DNA from 3 places in the Paenibacillus suaedae genome. Region 2 is predicted to be linked to each of the others. Evidence: predicted binding sites of a transcription regulator. Region 2 holds the regulator's gene; each other region holds the start of a gene.

Region 1 (4,271 bases), on a different contig from region 2:
TTGTTATTATTAGCCGTGAATTTGCGGTTACTGGCCTAAGGCAAGTTGCCTTGCTCGAAGGAACTGTTGTTGCTGCAAGCAAGTGGGGGAAATGGAAAACAGCAACCCAAATTACGGCGATTGCAGCGATGCTGCTGAACAATTTCCCATTTGCGTTCGTTCATTTCCGGTTTGACATCTTGGCGACTTGGGTCGCTGCGTTAATTACCGTATACTCGGGAATTGACTACTTTGTAAAAAATAAAAATGTGCTTCACCTTTCGGATTGATAACGGAAGCTGATAGGTCAATAGGTGCTTTTTCCATAGTTCCGGCTCTCCGGGCAGGAAGGGGCACCTATTCGCATGTATAGACTAGTAAAATGCTTGATAACGACTTATAGGGATGGTGGTTGGCATGAAAGCAGAGATCATTGCAGTTGGGACAGAACTGCTGCTGGGACAAATCGTCAATACGAATGCGCAATATATTTCGCAGCGACTGGCAGTGGTTGGTGTAGATGTGTTCTATCATACGGTTGTTGGGGATAATGCTGTGCGGATTCGACAATGTATTGAAACGGCATGCAAGCGTTCCGATCTGCTTATCTTCACGGGTGGTCTAGGACCGACGATGGATGATCTGACGAAGGATGTGCTAGCGGAGATGTTGGGCCGCAAGATGACCTATGATGAGCCCGCAATGACCAAGATGACCGAGATGTTTGCGGGGCGCGGCATACAAATGGTCGAAAGCAATAAGCGTCAGGCGAATGTGATAGACGGCGCTGATGTGCTGAAGAACTCGACTGGGCTTGCTGTAGGAAATGCCCTGCGGCATGATGGTACTACATATGTACTGCTTCCTGGACCACCTCGTGAAATGAAGCCGATGCTCGATGATGAGGCGATTCCGTGGTTGAAGAGACAGCAGCTCATTGATCAATCTTCATTATATACACGGATGCTGAAATTCGCAGGCATCGGTGAATCTGGGCTTGAGAATGCTCTTCTAGATCTCATTGAACAGCAGACGGACACAACGATTGCCACCTATGCTAAGGAAGGCGAGGTTCTCGTTCGATTAGCCGTCAAAGGGACAGATCAGCACGAGGCAGATGTGAAGCTTGATCAGGTTGAACGGGAAATTCACAACCGATTGGGGATGCATTTATATGCTGCCAAGGATGTATCTTTGCCAGAGGTGTTGGTGGAGCAGTTATCGCAGCTTGGCCTGACCTTGGCCGCAGCAGAGAGCTGTACGGGCGGGATGTTCGCGGACATGATCACAGCTGTTCCGGGAAGCTCGCAAGTATTTGCGGGCGGGGCGGTAACCTATTCGAATGAGATGAAAGAGCGCATTCTAGGCGTGCCTCATGAACTGCTCGAGGGTGAAAATGCGCCTGGTGCGGTCAGTGAGCCAACAGCCAAGGCAATGGCTGAAGGGATGCGTGATATTGCAGATACGGATTTCACGGTTGCCATAACAGGCGTAGCAGGACCAGCTCACTCCGAGCGGAAGCCTGTAGGCCTCGTTTATATTGCGATTGCGGAGAAGGGCCGGGAAATCGTAGTGGAGGAGCTTCGTTTGAACGGAGATCGAGAAGGAATCCGCCGCCGTACTGTATATGCTATTATGTATCGATTGTGGAGAAGGCTGCAGGATCGAACTGTACATATCCATTAACAAATGTTGACAAATGTAGTGGTGGAGGATACAATCGAATCATAAGATACGGAAGAACCGTAACGAAGTGTATATACACGCTTTGTTGCGGTTTTTTTTGTTGTCGCATCAGATGTTGGTATGTGGATAATGTGTAAATAAAAGTAATAAACGTTCGTAAAAAACGAATGTATGTTCGAAAAAATGCTTGGCAAACTGAATAAAACACGTTATGATGTATATATCAAACGAATCAGTGAAGGAAGTGAGTTTGTGTCAGATCGTCGCGCTGCGTTAGAAATGGCTTTGCGTCAAATTGAGAAACAATTCGGTAAAGGTTCGATCATGAAACTTGGCGAATCCAATCACATGCAAGTGGAGATTGTGCCAAGTGGATCGCTTGCATTAGATATAGCTCTAGGAATCGGTGGTTTGCCGAGAGGTCGTATTATTGAAGTATATGGACCGGAATCTTCCGGTAAGACAACGGTTGCACTTCATGCGATCGCAGAAGTACAGAAGACAGGTGGACAAGCTGCATTTATTGATGCGGAGCACGCATTGGATCCAGCATATGCGAACAAGCTTGGCGTTAATATCGATGAGCTCCTGTTATCCCAACCGGACACAGGGGAGCAGGCGCTTGAAATCGCGGAAGCATTGGTACGAAGTGGTGCAGTAGACATTATCGTTATTGACTCTGTTGCTGCACTTGTGCCGAAAGCGGAGATTGAAGGCGAGATGGGTGATTCCCATGTCGGCCTGCAAGCACGTCTAATGTCGCAGGCTTTGCGTAAATTGTCTGGTGCAATCAGCAAGTCGAAGACGATTGCGATCTTCATTAACCAGCTTCGCGAGAAGGTTGGCGTTATGTTCGGTAACCCTGAGACGACTCCTGGTGGCCGTGCCTTGAAGTTCTATTCCAGCGTTCGTCTTGATGTGCGTCGTGTTGAGACCATTAAGCAAGGTACGGACATGATTGGTAACCGCACTCGGATTAAGGTCGTTAAGAATAAGGTTGCGCCTCCATTCAAACAGGCGGACATCGATATTATGTATGGTGAAGGTATTTCTCGTGAGGGAAGCATCGTCGATATTGGTACAGAGATGGATATCGTGCAGAAGAGCGGTGCATGGTACTCCTTCGAAGGTGAGCGTCTGGGTCAAGGCCGCGAGAATGCCAAGCAATTCTTGAAGGAACATTCGGAGATTGCCCTTACAATCGAAAATCAAATTCGTGCAGCAAGCAATCTGACTACAACAATCCCTGATAAGGGTGTCAGTGAAGATGACGATGATGCATTTGAATTGGAATTAGGTGACGACGAATAATTTGTTGTTAGCTCAAGCACCTTCGCGTTAAGCGAAGGTGCTTCTATGTATTTGTATGGAGGAGAGTCGTTTGAAGGATAGCGAACGCATCGTAACGATTACTCGTGTAGAGCGAATCGAGAGGCAGGCAGGCCGTTATAAGATTCATTTCGATGGAGCGGAACCGCTAGAAGTGCATGAAGATGTGATGGTAAAGTTTCGGTTATTGAAAGGTACTGAGTTGTCTCTGGACTCGCTCACGGAGATATTGCGCGCAGACGAAGGGAATAAGGCCTACGTGCAGGCGATCAAGTATTTGCAACGCAAACCACGTACTCGCATTGAACTCGCCCGTAACCTAGCTCAGAAGGGCTATGAGGATGGGATTGTGCAAGAGGTGCTTGATCGTCTGGAACGTGAGTGGCTTGTCGATGATAAATCATATGCGATGCAATGGGCGCATCAGCGCTTGAATCGACATATGAAGGGGCGCCGATGGATTCAGCATGAGCTGAAGCAGAAGGGAGTACAAGAGCGGCATATTGAGACAGCTCTTCATTCGATAGACCCAGATGAAGAGTGGAACAGTGCATTGTCCGCAGCTCGCAAAAAATGGCGGCAGACAAAGGGAGAGCTGCATCTGCGCAAGCAGAAGGTCGCCGCATTCCTTGCACGTAGAGGCTATCCAATGGATATGGCTAGGCGCGCAGCTTACACTGCAGCAGATGAGCGCAGTGAAGAAGAGGAAGTTTCCCCCGACATCGAGGAATAATAAAATGACCACTCACGTCATTTGCTTGACAATATCTTTTCTTGAATAATAAAATGAACATGTATCTTTATTTTCACGAGATCAATCTCCTCTTCCAGAGATTGATTTCTAATGATTCATTTCGCCAATTTACTGATTTCCGATTGTCGCCTCAAGGCGACGCCCGTGTATGCGCAATGCATACACATAAGCTGGCGTATTCGCGCCAGTCCATTGAGTTAATTGATGAATAGGGAAACTTGAAAACCACAAATGTAACCTGTCCCAAGCAGTGCTTGGAGGAACCAACGGGGAGGTGAGGCAATGAACGTTCAACTTTGGCTCGCGATCGTTCTCGTTGTGGCCGCATTGTTCTTGGGGTTTGGAATCGGATACCTGATTCGCAAATCGCTTGCCGAAGCGAAGATAACGAGTGCTGAACACGCCGCGGAACAAATTATGGATGGCGCACGCAAGGAAGCTGAAGCACTGAAGAAAGAAACGGTGCTTGAAGCAAAAGACGAAATCCATAAGCTTCGCAATGAAGCGGAGAAGGACATCCGCG
Region 2 (4,271 bases):
CCATTCAGCTTCTCCTGCTGCAAATCAGGCGATCCGTTCGTTAACAACAATAGTGGATATTGCGCAATCAATTGTCGCAGCACCTCATAAGTCTCATCGTACACATACGAGCGAGAACGACGTTCACTCATAAATCGCTCCGCCAGCTCGGCACCTAATGCATCATTAGGTTGACCAGCGGCTTGAAGACCTTGTGTCCATGCAGATTGTCGATACATCGGCGCAAGCTGTTCCAACAATCGAAATTCAGGATGTTCTCCCTCTGCGAATCTCCCCCACAGCGCTTCAAAGGGATTAATCCCAATATTCTGTGTGAAAGGATAAGTCTCATAAGAGGCATACAATTCACGAGCAGCATGGCGAACGAATGCTTCCAATTGTTCTGCATTGACCCCAGTCTTATCTTGCGCGTATTTACAAGTTGCAGCAAAAGCTTCCTCAACACAACGCTCATCCCATAACAAAGTATCATCCAGGTCGAACAGTACAGCACGAATAGCCAAGTTTCATCTCTCCCATCACAGCGACAATGATAACGAATCCTCTATATCGGATTTCTCTATTTTTTCGAGTCTTTCTTCGATGTATCTTCGAATTCAATCTTATGTTGATTTGCGAAGGAACGAAGACGTTCCCCCATTGCATTCGTATCATAACGATTCAGCACTCGCGAGAAAATCCAATTCGCACCTTTCCCCGTGTGTTCAATAACAACATAACCAGGTTGGATCGCAATTTTCTTCATGTCCTTTGCAGACAGAGTACGGAGACGATTCCAGCGAATCGTAGATACCTCACCTGCTCCAACACGAAGAAATGGTCTTCTCAGGAATAATATAATCCCCAATCCGACGTAACACACGATTGTGATCCAATATAGAGTTGGATATTGATTGTCCGTAATGATACCGCCCAACAATCCATACATAATGGCGAAGGCGATTAAAGCGATTGGCATAATGAAGCTGCGTCCTTTAAACTCTTCGTGCGCAGGCTTGCCAGCAGCGAACGTCGGCTTGCCTTGCTTCATTCGCTGTTTGTTTAACTTTTCACTATTTTGACGGACTTTACGTTCCCAACTGCGAGACATGAATTCGCAACCCCCTGTATAGTAAACGAATAATGTGAATCCATCGTTATCGATGAAGGTTCATTTAATGAACGATCCCGTTCGATCCAGAGTTATCTGTTCCTTCTTCATCTTCTACATAGCGAATAGTGTCTAATTGATTGCGTACCTGCTTGCGGAATAGAACCAAATATTCCTCGCGCAGTTTCGCGCGTTCTTCCATTTCCTCATCGCTCAGCCCCACTGTCTTATGTTTGCGGGCCAATTCATTAATTCGTGCAATAAGCTTGTCGATATTCATCAGGAACCTCCATGTGTGTAAGCATATGTTCTACTTTGACATGGAGGTAACAGCTTGTCAAGCAAGCAGCAAGAAAGCTTTTATATCGCAAAAAAGAGGCCTCTTCGGGCCTCCAACCGTCTGCTCTTATGTATAGGAATGTAAAGCTTCTCAACCGTAAATTCGACAATGACCCCGACTCATCGGATCGGAACGAGCAATACTTCTCCTGCCGGTAAGATATCACCTTTCAATTGATTCATCTCCACGATTTCATATATAAACTGACGCGTATCCGTATGTTCTGACTTATAAGAGGATGCAATCCCCCAGAGTGTATCTCCTGGCTGAACAAGTACGCGCTCCACAGCAGCTCCATTTACAATTTCCGTTTGGCTATCATCCATGCCAAGCGCTTGAACAATGCTTCCACAAGTAATGAACAACAATACAATCAGGCTCATGATGAATCGAACACGTAAAGGAAACAAACGCTTCTTCTGAATAGGTTGTGAAGCTGTTGTCGACACCTTATAGATTGAACGATATGTTGTATACATCATAAATGACTCATCTCCCAAACACTTGTTCTGTTATCTTGTATAATGTAATCTAACACGAACACACGTTTGAGTCAATATTTTTTTCAGAACGTTCGTTCCCCTTTTTATATTATCGAAAAATAAGCATTTAGCCTCATTTAACTTTCTCTTGTTTCTCTCTCGTAATTTTCGAACTTCTCACAATCTTTTTCTTCAGAATCTTTAGAACTTATGTTTGTACGAACGGAGGTTCTGTGGTATAATTTTGTCAAAAGAGTATTCATTGGAGTTGATACCCTTGTCTAAAATATCAAGTCGTCAACAAGCTATCCTTGATTTTATACGTGATGAAGTTCGAGCTAAAGGTTATCCGCCTTCTGTTCGTGAAATAGGCGAAGCCGTTGGTCTAGCATCCAGTTCCACTGTTCACGGTCATCTTGATCGACTCGAGAAGAAGGGATTCATTCGACGTGACCCTACGAAGCCTCGTGCTATTGAACTGCTTAGCCATGATCAATCTGAACGTTCAACAGACTTCTCTCGCTCCTTCGCACGCGTGCCGGTCGTTGGGAAAGTAACTGCAGGCGAGCCAATTACCGCAACAGAGAATATTGAAGATTACTTCCCTCTTCCTATGCATATGGTGGGAGATGACGAGAATGTATTCATGTTGTCGGTCATGGGTAATAGCATGATTGAAGCTGGTATACATAATGGCGACTTTGTCATCGTACGTCAGCAGCAGACAGCGAACAACGGTGATATCGTGGTAGCCATGACTGAAGAAGATGAAGCAACGGTTAAGACTTTCTATCGTGAGAAGGATCATATCCGCTTGCAGCCTGAGAATCCAACCTATGAACCGATTCGCTTACAGCATGTAACGATTCTGGGCAAAGTTATTGGTTTGTTCCGTGATTTTCATTAAGACATTACATTGATGCCTCGTTCTCTTCTTTTCATGAAGGGAGCGAGGCATTTTGCTTTCTCATTATTTCATATCATTTACTGAACAGTACCTGAACAATCTCAACTAGAAAAGAAGCAGTTAAAATTAACGCTCTTTTCTATTCATAAAATTCGACTTTCTCTCCTTATCTTCACCGAAACAACCTCACCACTGTTCACTCTTATGAACCCTAATCGTTCGAGAGATTTATACCACATCGAATATATACACACATCAACTTTAGCAATAAATATTTATTGTATAACAATAATTTTTTATTGACTAAAAGCATGTATTTGAATAGGATAATACCTAATGATACACCTCGTATAACTGTTCAAAATTCATTTTCACGAACACAAGGTAGGAGATAACTATGAATAACTTTTTCAAACTAAAATCATTCCTCAGTTTTGGCTGGCACCAGGCAATGTCCTGCTTGTTCCCCGCTTATATTTTCGCGATGTTGGCACTCACGAAGGTCATTGACATTCCATTCATGCATCGCTATGATTTCCTATTGCTTGTTTGTATCTTGGCGCAGGTTCTAATGATCCGGTTTGGGATAGAAACAATGGATGAATGTAAAGTAATCTGTATGTTCCATTTCATCGGTCTTGCACTTGAAATATTTAAAATCCATATGGGATCATGGGGCTATCCGGAAGACGGGTGGTCTAAAATACTGGGTGTTCCTCTATATAGCGGATTTATGTACGCAAGTGTGGCAAGTTACTTATGTCAAGCGTGGCGACGACTGCAGGTCAAGGTAAATCGATACCCTTCTGCTTGGTTAACGATTCCGCTAGGTGCGGCGATTTACTTCAACTTCATGACTCATCACTTCATTTACGATTTGCGTTGGGTTTTGATGATTTTGCTATTCGTCATCTTCTTTAGAACCTACGTGGAATATACCGTATTAGGCGTGACACGAAGAATGCCGATTGTTCTGTCGTTCGTCTTAATCGGATTTTTTATATGGGTGGCTGAAAACATCGGGACTTTCTTGGGCGCATGGTATTATCCACATCAGACGAACGGCTGGAATCTCGTAAAGTGGGGAAAATTCAGCTCATGGTTTTTGCTTGTCATCGTTTCCTTCATGATCGTCGCCCATCTGAAGCATGTAAAAGGAGGACACTTCAAGAGAAATAGTCATACTCGCTTCAATGAGTCGACATTTCAGAAGTAAAACACAACCTTTTAAATACAAAAGCAAAAAACCTAGAGCCCTAACAGCTCTAGGTTTTGTTACGGTATTCCTTGAATTGCTACTATAAACTCATATAAGAAATACCCCGCGAACCCAAATAAAATCAGTCCTGCGATAATAGACATCCGCTTAATCATAGTTCGGCTCATTACTCTTCTCGTGACAGCCACAATGGCAAGCAACCCAACATCATGGAGGAGGATACCAGCTAATAT
Region 3 (4,271 bases), on a different contig from region 2:
ACCGATGAGTGCATAACGAATACTGTCAATAAGTGCTTCCCAGCTCGCTTCGATGACGTTGCTAGAGACGCCAACCGTACTCCATGTATTGCGCGAGTCTGTTGATTCGATAAGCACGCGTACCTTGGCAGCCGTCGTATTATTCTCATCGAGCACCCTAACCTTGTAATCGGTGAGGTGCATGTCGGCGATGGAAGGGTAGTGACGGCTCAGTGCTTTGCGCAATGCGCTGTCGAGAGCGTTCACAGGACCGTTGCCTTCTGCAGCCATGTAGATCGACTCGTCATCAATTTGCAGCTTCACAATCGCTTCCGATACAACGGAGCGTAATGAAGATTTTTCAACTAGTATTTTGAAAGATTCGAATGTAAATGGATCTTCAGCTTGACCTGTAGCCTGGCGCAACAACAGCTCCAACGAAGCGTCAGCACCTTCGAATTGATATCCCTGATGCTCAAGCTCCTTGATTTTCTCCATAATGGCCCTCGTTTCAGGCTTCGTAGGGTCAAGCTCATAGCCCAATTGTTGTGCTTTGGATAGTACATTGCTCTGACCTGCTAGTTCTGAGACGAGAATTCGCTGCTTGTTGCCAACCAGCTCAGGCACGATATGCTCGTAGGTACGGGCATCCTTCATAATCGCGGACACGTGGATTCCACCCTTGTGGGCGAAGGCTGCATTGCCGACATAAGGCTGATTCACAGGCATCGTGACGTTGGCAATTTCGCTGATATAGCGTGCAGCAGGCGTCAACGATTGTAGTTGCTCTGCGTTAACACAAGAATAGCCCATCTTCAATTGAAGTGTTGGGATGATCGAGCACAAATTAGCATTGCCGCATCTCTCGCCATATCCGTTAATGGTGCCCTGCACTTGGGTAACACCCGCCTCTACCGCAGCAAGTGTGTTCGCGACAGCAAGCTCACAATCATTATGAGTATGAATGCCGAGTTTCACATGGACGTGATTGTATACGTCACGAATAATACTGCCGATCTCGCCAGGAAGCGTTCCGCCATTCGTATCGCACATAACGACCCAATCAACTCCGGCTTCTTGCGCCTTGCATAGTACAGCAAGCGCATATTCTGTATTGTTCTTGTATCCGTCGAAGAAGTGCTCAGCATCCAACATGACTTCAAGCCCTGCTCGCTTCAGATAGGCGATGGAATCATAGATCATAGCTAGGTTCTCATCCAGCGTAGTTTGCAGCGCAGTGTGTACGTGGAAGTCCCATGACTTCCCGACAAGCGTTGCGGCAGGAACGTTCGCTTCGATTATCCGATTAAGGTTCGAATCCTGTTCGGCCATTGAGTCTTTGCGGCGAGTGCTGCCGAATGCGGTTAGCTTCGCATTCCATGAATATGCCGCTACTCGTTTGAAAAATTCAATATCCTTGCCATTGCTGCCTGGAATGCCGCCTTCAATGTATGTGACGCCAAGCGCATCAAGTTTGCGCGCGATCTTGATCTTATCGTCTGCAGACAAGCTAATCCCTTCGCCTTGGGTGCCGTCGCGAAGTGTAGTGTCAAAAATAGAAATGACTTTCGACATTCTCGGAACCTCCTTCAGTTTTGCAAGGATGAATATGGAAATAACTATTTCCCTATTATAGCACTGCTTTTTTGCTTGTATAGACGTATTTTCATAAATGAATCACTGTTTTTTTTCCAACGGGAGTCTTGAAAGAGGCTTGCAACCGATCAGAGATATCGGTAAGCTTAGGAATTAGGAAGAACAATTGTTCGAATAGATGAATTGATCGATTAACGAAGATGTATAAATTTTACAATTAAATTATGGATGAGAGGTATCATTAATATGTTAGGAAGGAGGACAGTGTATGAACGAGAACGAAACCTCGCGTGATAACATACAACAATATTATCCGACCAAGGGTCGCGTCATTCTGCATCTCGATATGAATGCTTTCTATTGCTCTGTACATGCCGCAGAGGAGCCGGAGAAGTATCTGGGGAAGCCAACAGCGGTTGCAGGAAGTATGGAATTGCGCAAGGGGATCATTGTTACTTGTTCTTATGCAGCCCGTAAGCTTGGTATTCGAACAGGAATGCATGTGAAGCAGGCGATGCGGCTATGTCCTCACTTGATTGTCATTCGTCCAGATTTTTATTTATATCGGAAGTACTCGAGAGCCTTTATAGACATTGCGCGCAGCTATACCCCACTGGTGGAAGTGGTATCGATTGATGAGTGTTATATGGATATTACTGGATCCAAAATATTCGGAACACCGCTCGATATCGCGAACGAACTTCAGACGCGAATCCGGGAAGAATTAAATTTGCCCTGCTCTATAGGTGTCGCGCCTAATAAGCTGCTGGCGAAGATGGCCTCTGATATGAAGAAGCCAAACGGCATAACGATCCTTCGAATCCGAGATGTACCTCAGCAATTGTGGCACAGGCCATGCGGGGAGTTGTTCGGCATTGGGCGGAAGACTGCAGATAAGCTGTCACGGGCAGGAATACGAACCATCGGAGAGCTTGCCCATGCTGATGAGGGGAGACTTGTTTCTTTATTTGGCATACAGGGACATTGGATGAAGCAGGCGGCACATGGTTTGGACGACGGGCAGGTGAAGGCGGAACGCGAACAGAGCAAATCGATCGGTCATACGACCACTTTGCCTAGGGATGTGGAATCGAAGGAAGAAGTAAGAAGGGTTCTGCTGAACTTGGCTGATCAAGTTGCTCGTCGGATCAGGAAGCAGAAGTTGATGGCGCAAACGGTGCAGCTTACGATTCGTAATCCGGAGATGAAGACGATTACGAGGTCGAGCACGCTTCAAGGGCCGACAGATGATGCGGACATCTTGTTGGATGAAGCATGGAAGCTCTATGAACGACATTGGACTTCAGGCAGCCCTATTCGACTGCTGGGGATTACAGGTCAAAATCTAGTACCGAAGCAAGAGGCAGCCGTTCAGTTGGATCTGTTCGACTTCGAGCGGCAGCCGAAGCGGGAGCAATTGATAGAGACGATGGATCGGATTCGAGATAAATATGGAGAGAATGCGATTGTTACGTTAGGAATGATAGGGGATGATCCATCCTCATTGCTTCGCAACCATCGTGTACGAGGGACTTCACTCCAGACGGATACGCTGCATGAATCAGGGGACGAATAATAATTTCCAAATCATTTAAAAAAGTTGGAAATCGTTTGAATTCCAAGCTTGTTTGTATTATATTGATAACGGAGGAACCAAGAAGATCTGTAACATTACAGGAGGGAACTAACCAATGGCAAAATATACTTGGGTTGATAAAGACACATGCATCGCTTGTGGCGCATGTGGAGCTACTGCACCTGACATTTACGACTACGACGATGAAGGTATCGCAGAAGTTATTTATGAAGGTGATAACAACCAAGGGGTAACCGCTATCCCTGACGATCTGTTCGACGATCTGCAAGATGCTGCAGATGGCTGCCCAACAGATTCTATTAAGATTGCGGACGCACCATTTAACTAACCTACTGCAAGCTGTATACTCACATAGAGAGAGAATACCTACACGATCCCCGCGCCTCCCGCGGGGATTTTATTATATCTGCTCACCCCATCTAATTACTGCGTCAAAGCGAAAATTCGCAAAATTCGACAAAATTCAACTTGAAATTGCCCATATCATCGTATACGCTCATACAATATGATAGATTAAATATAGCAGAGTATATCAAACTGTAATTCTCAATATATGGGTTCATGCCTTCAAATGAAGCAGGTGATATCGAAATGAAAAAATTTGCCGTCCCGTCATTGGTTGTTATGATACTGACGATGGTTACGGTATATGGGTATAGTAATGGGACAGGCGGCGTGTTTCATATGGCAGAGCAGGCATTTCGTGATGCCTTGCGTACGAAGAGTATTGAAGAACGCCAACCAGATGATCGAATTAAGATGATTACGATTGACGAGCCTTCCTTGGCACAGATGGGCTCTTTCCCATGGCCACGATCCCATTATGCTGAATTAAGCGCGAAGCTGATGAAGGCTGGAGCTAGAGCGGTCATCATCGATATACTTATGCTAGATCCTTCCCAGAATGAGAGGGACGACCGAACCTTATCTGAGCAATTGAATACATACCCAACCATTTATTTACCCGTGCAAGTATCCCTTCTTCCCTTACAGGAACATGCGGATTCCCTTCGGGCGGAAAGTGTGGAACGGCCTCCATCCTCCATTCAAATTGGTGAAAGTCAGCTTGGACATGTGAATGTATTGCCTGATGGAGATG

What was found. The regulator LexA, encoded in region 2, represses DNA repair genes until DNA is damaged. The targets are predictions, from matches to a motif close to CGAACATATGTTCG.
Region 1: the regulator LexA is predicted to act here: its motif matches at 1,830-1,843, upstream of recA (recombinase RecA).
Region 3: the regulator LexA is predicted to act here: its motif matches at 1,735-1,748, upstream of RQP50_RS04995 (DNA polymerase IV).

What each region holds. Positions count from the first base shown of each region.
Region 1 is NZ_JAVYAA010000002.1:618,752-623,022, reverse strand. It holds gene pgsA (CDP-diacylglycerol--glycerol-3-phosphate 3-phosphatidyltransferase) at 1-269, shown strand, start outside; gene RQP50_RS10530 (competence/damage-inducible protein A) at 397-1,665, shown strand; gene recA (recombinase RecA) at 1,918-2,976, shown strand; gene RQP50_RS10520 (regulatory protein RecX) at 3,047-3,727, shown strand; gene rny (ribonuclease Y) at 4,031-4,271, shown strand, end outside.
Region 2 is NZ_JAVYAA010000003.1:42,186-46,456, reverse strand. It holds gene RQP50_RS13895 (HAD family hydrolase) at 1-503, opposite strand, end outside; gene RQP50_RS13890 (hypothetical protein) at 560-1,090, opposite strand; gene RQP50_RS13885 (DUF896 domain-containing protein) at 1,155-1,370, opposite strand; gene RQP50_RS13880 (LysM peptidoglycan-binding domain-containing protein) at 1,550-1,912, opposite strand; gene lexA (transcriptional repressor LexA) at 2,190-2,819, shown strand; gene RQP50_RS13870 (DUF817 domain-containing protein) at 3,217-4,035, shown strand; gene RQP50_RS13865 (LysE family translocator) at 4,095-4,271, opposite strand, start outside.
Region 3 is NZ_JAVYAA010000001.1:1,117,476-1,121,746, forward strand. It holds gene cimA (citramalate synthase) at 1-1,554, opposite strand, end outside; gene RQP50_RS04995 (DNA polymerase IV) at 1,844-3,151, shown strand; gene RQP50_RS05000 (ferredoxin) at 3,267-3,500, shown strand; gene RQP50_RS05005 (CHASE2 domain-containing protein) at 3,764-4,271, shown strand, end outside.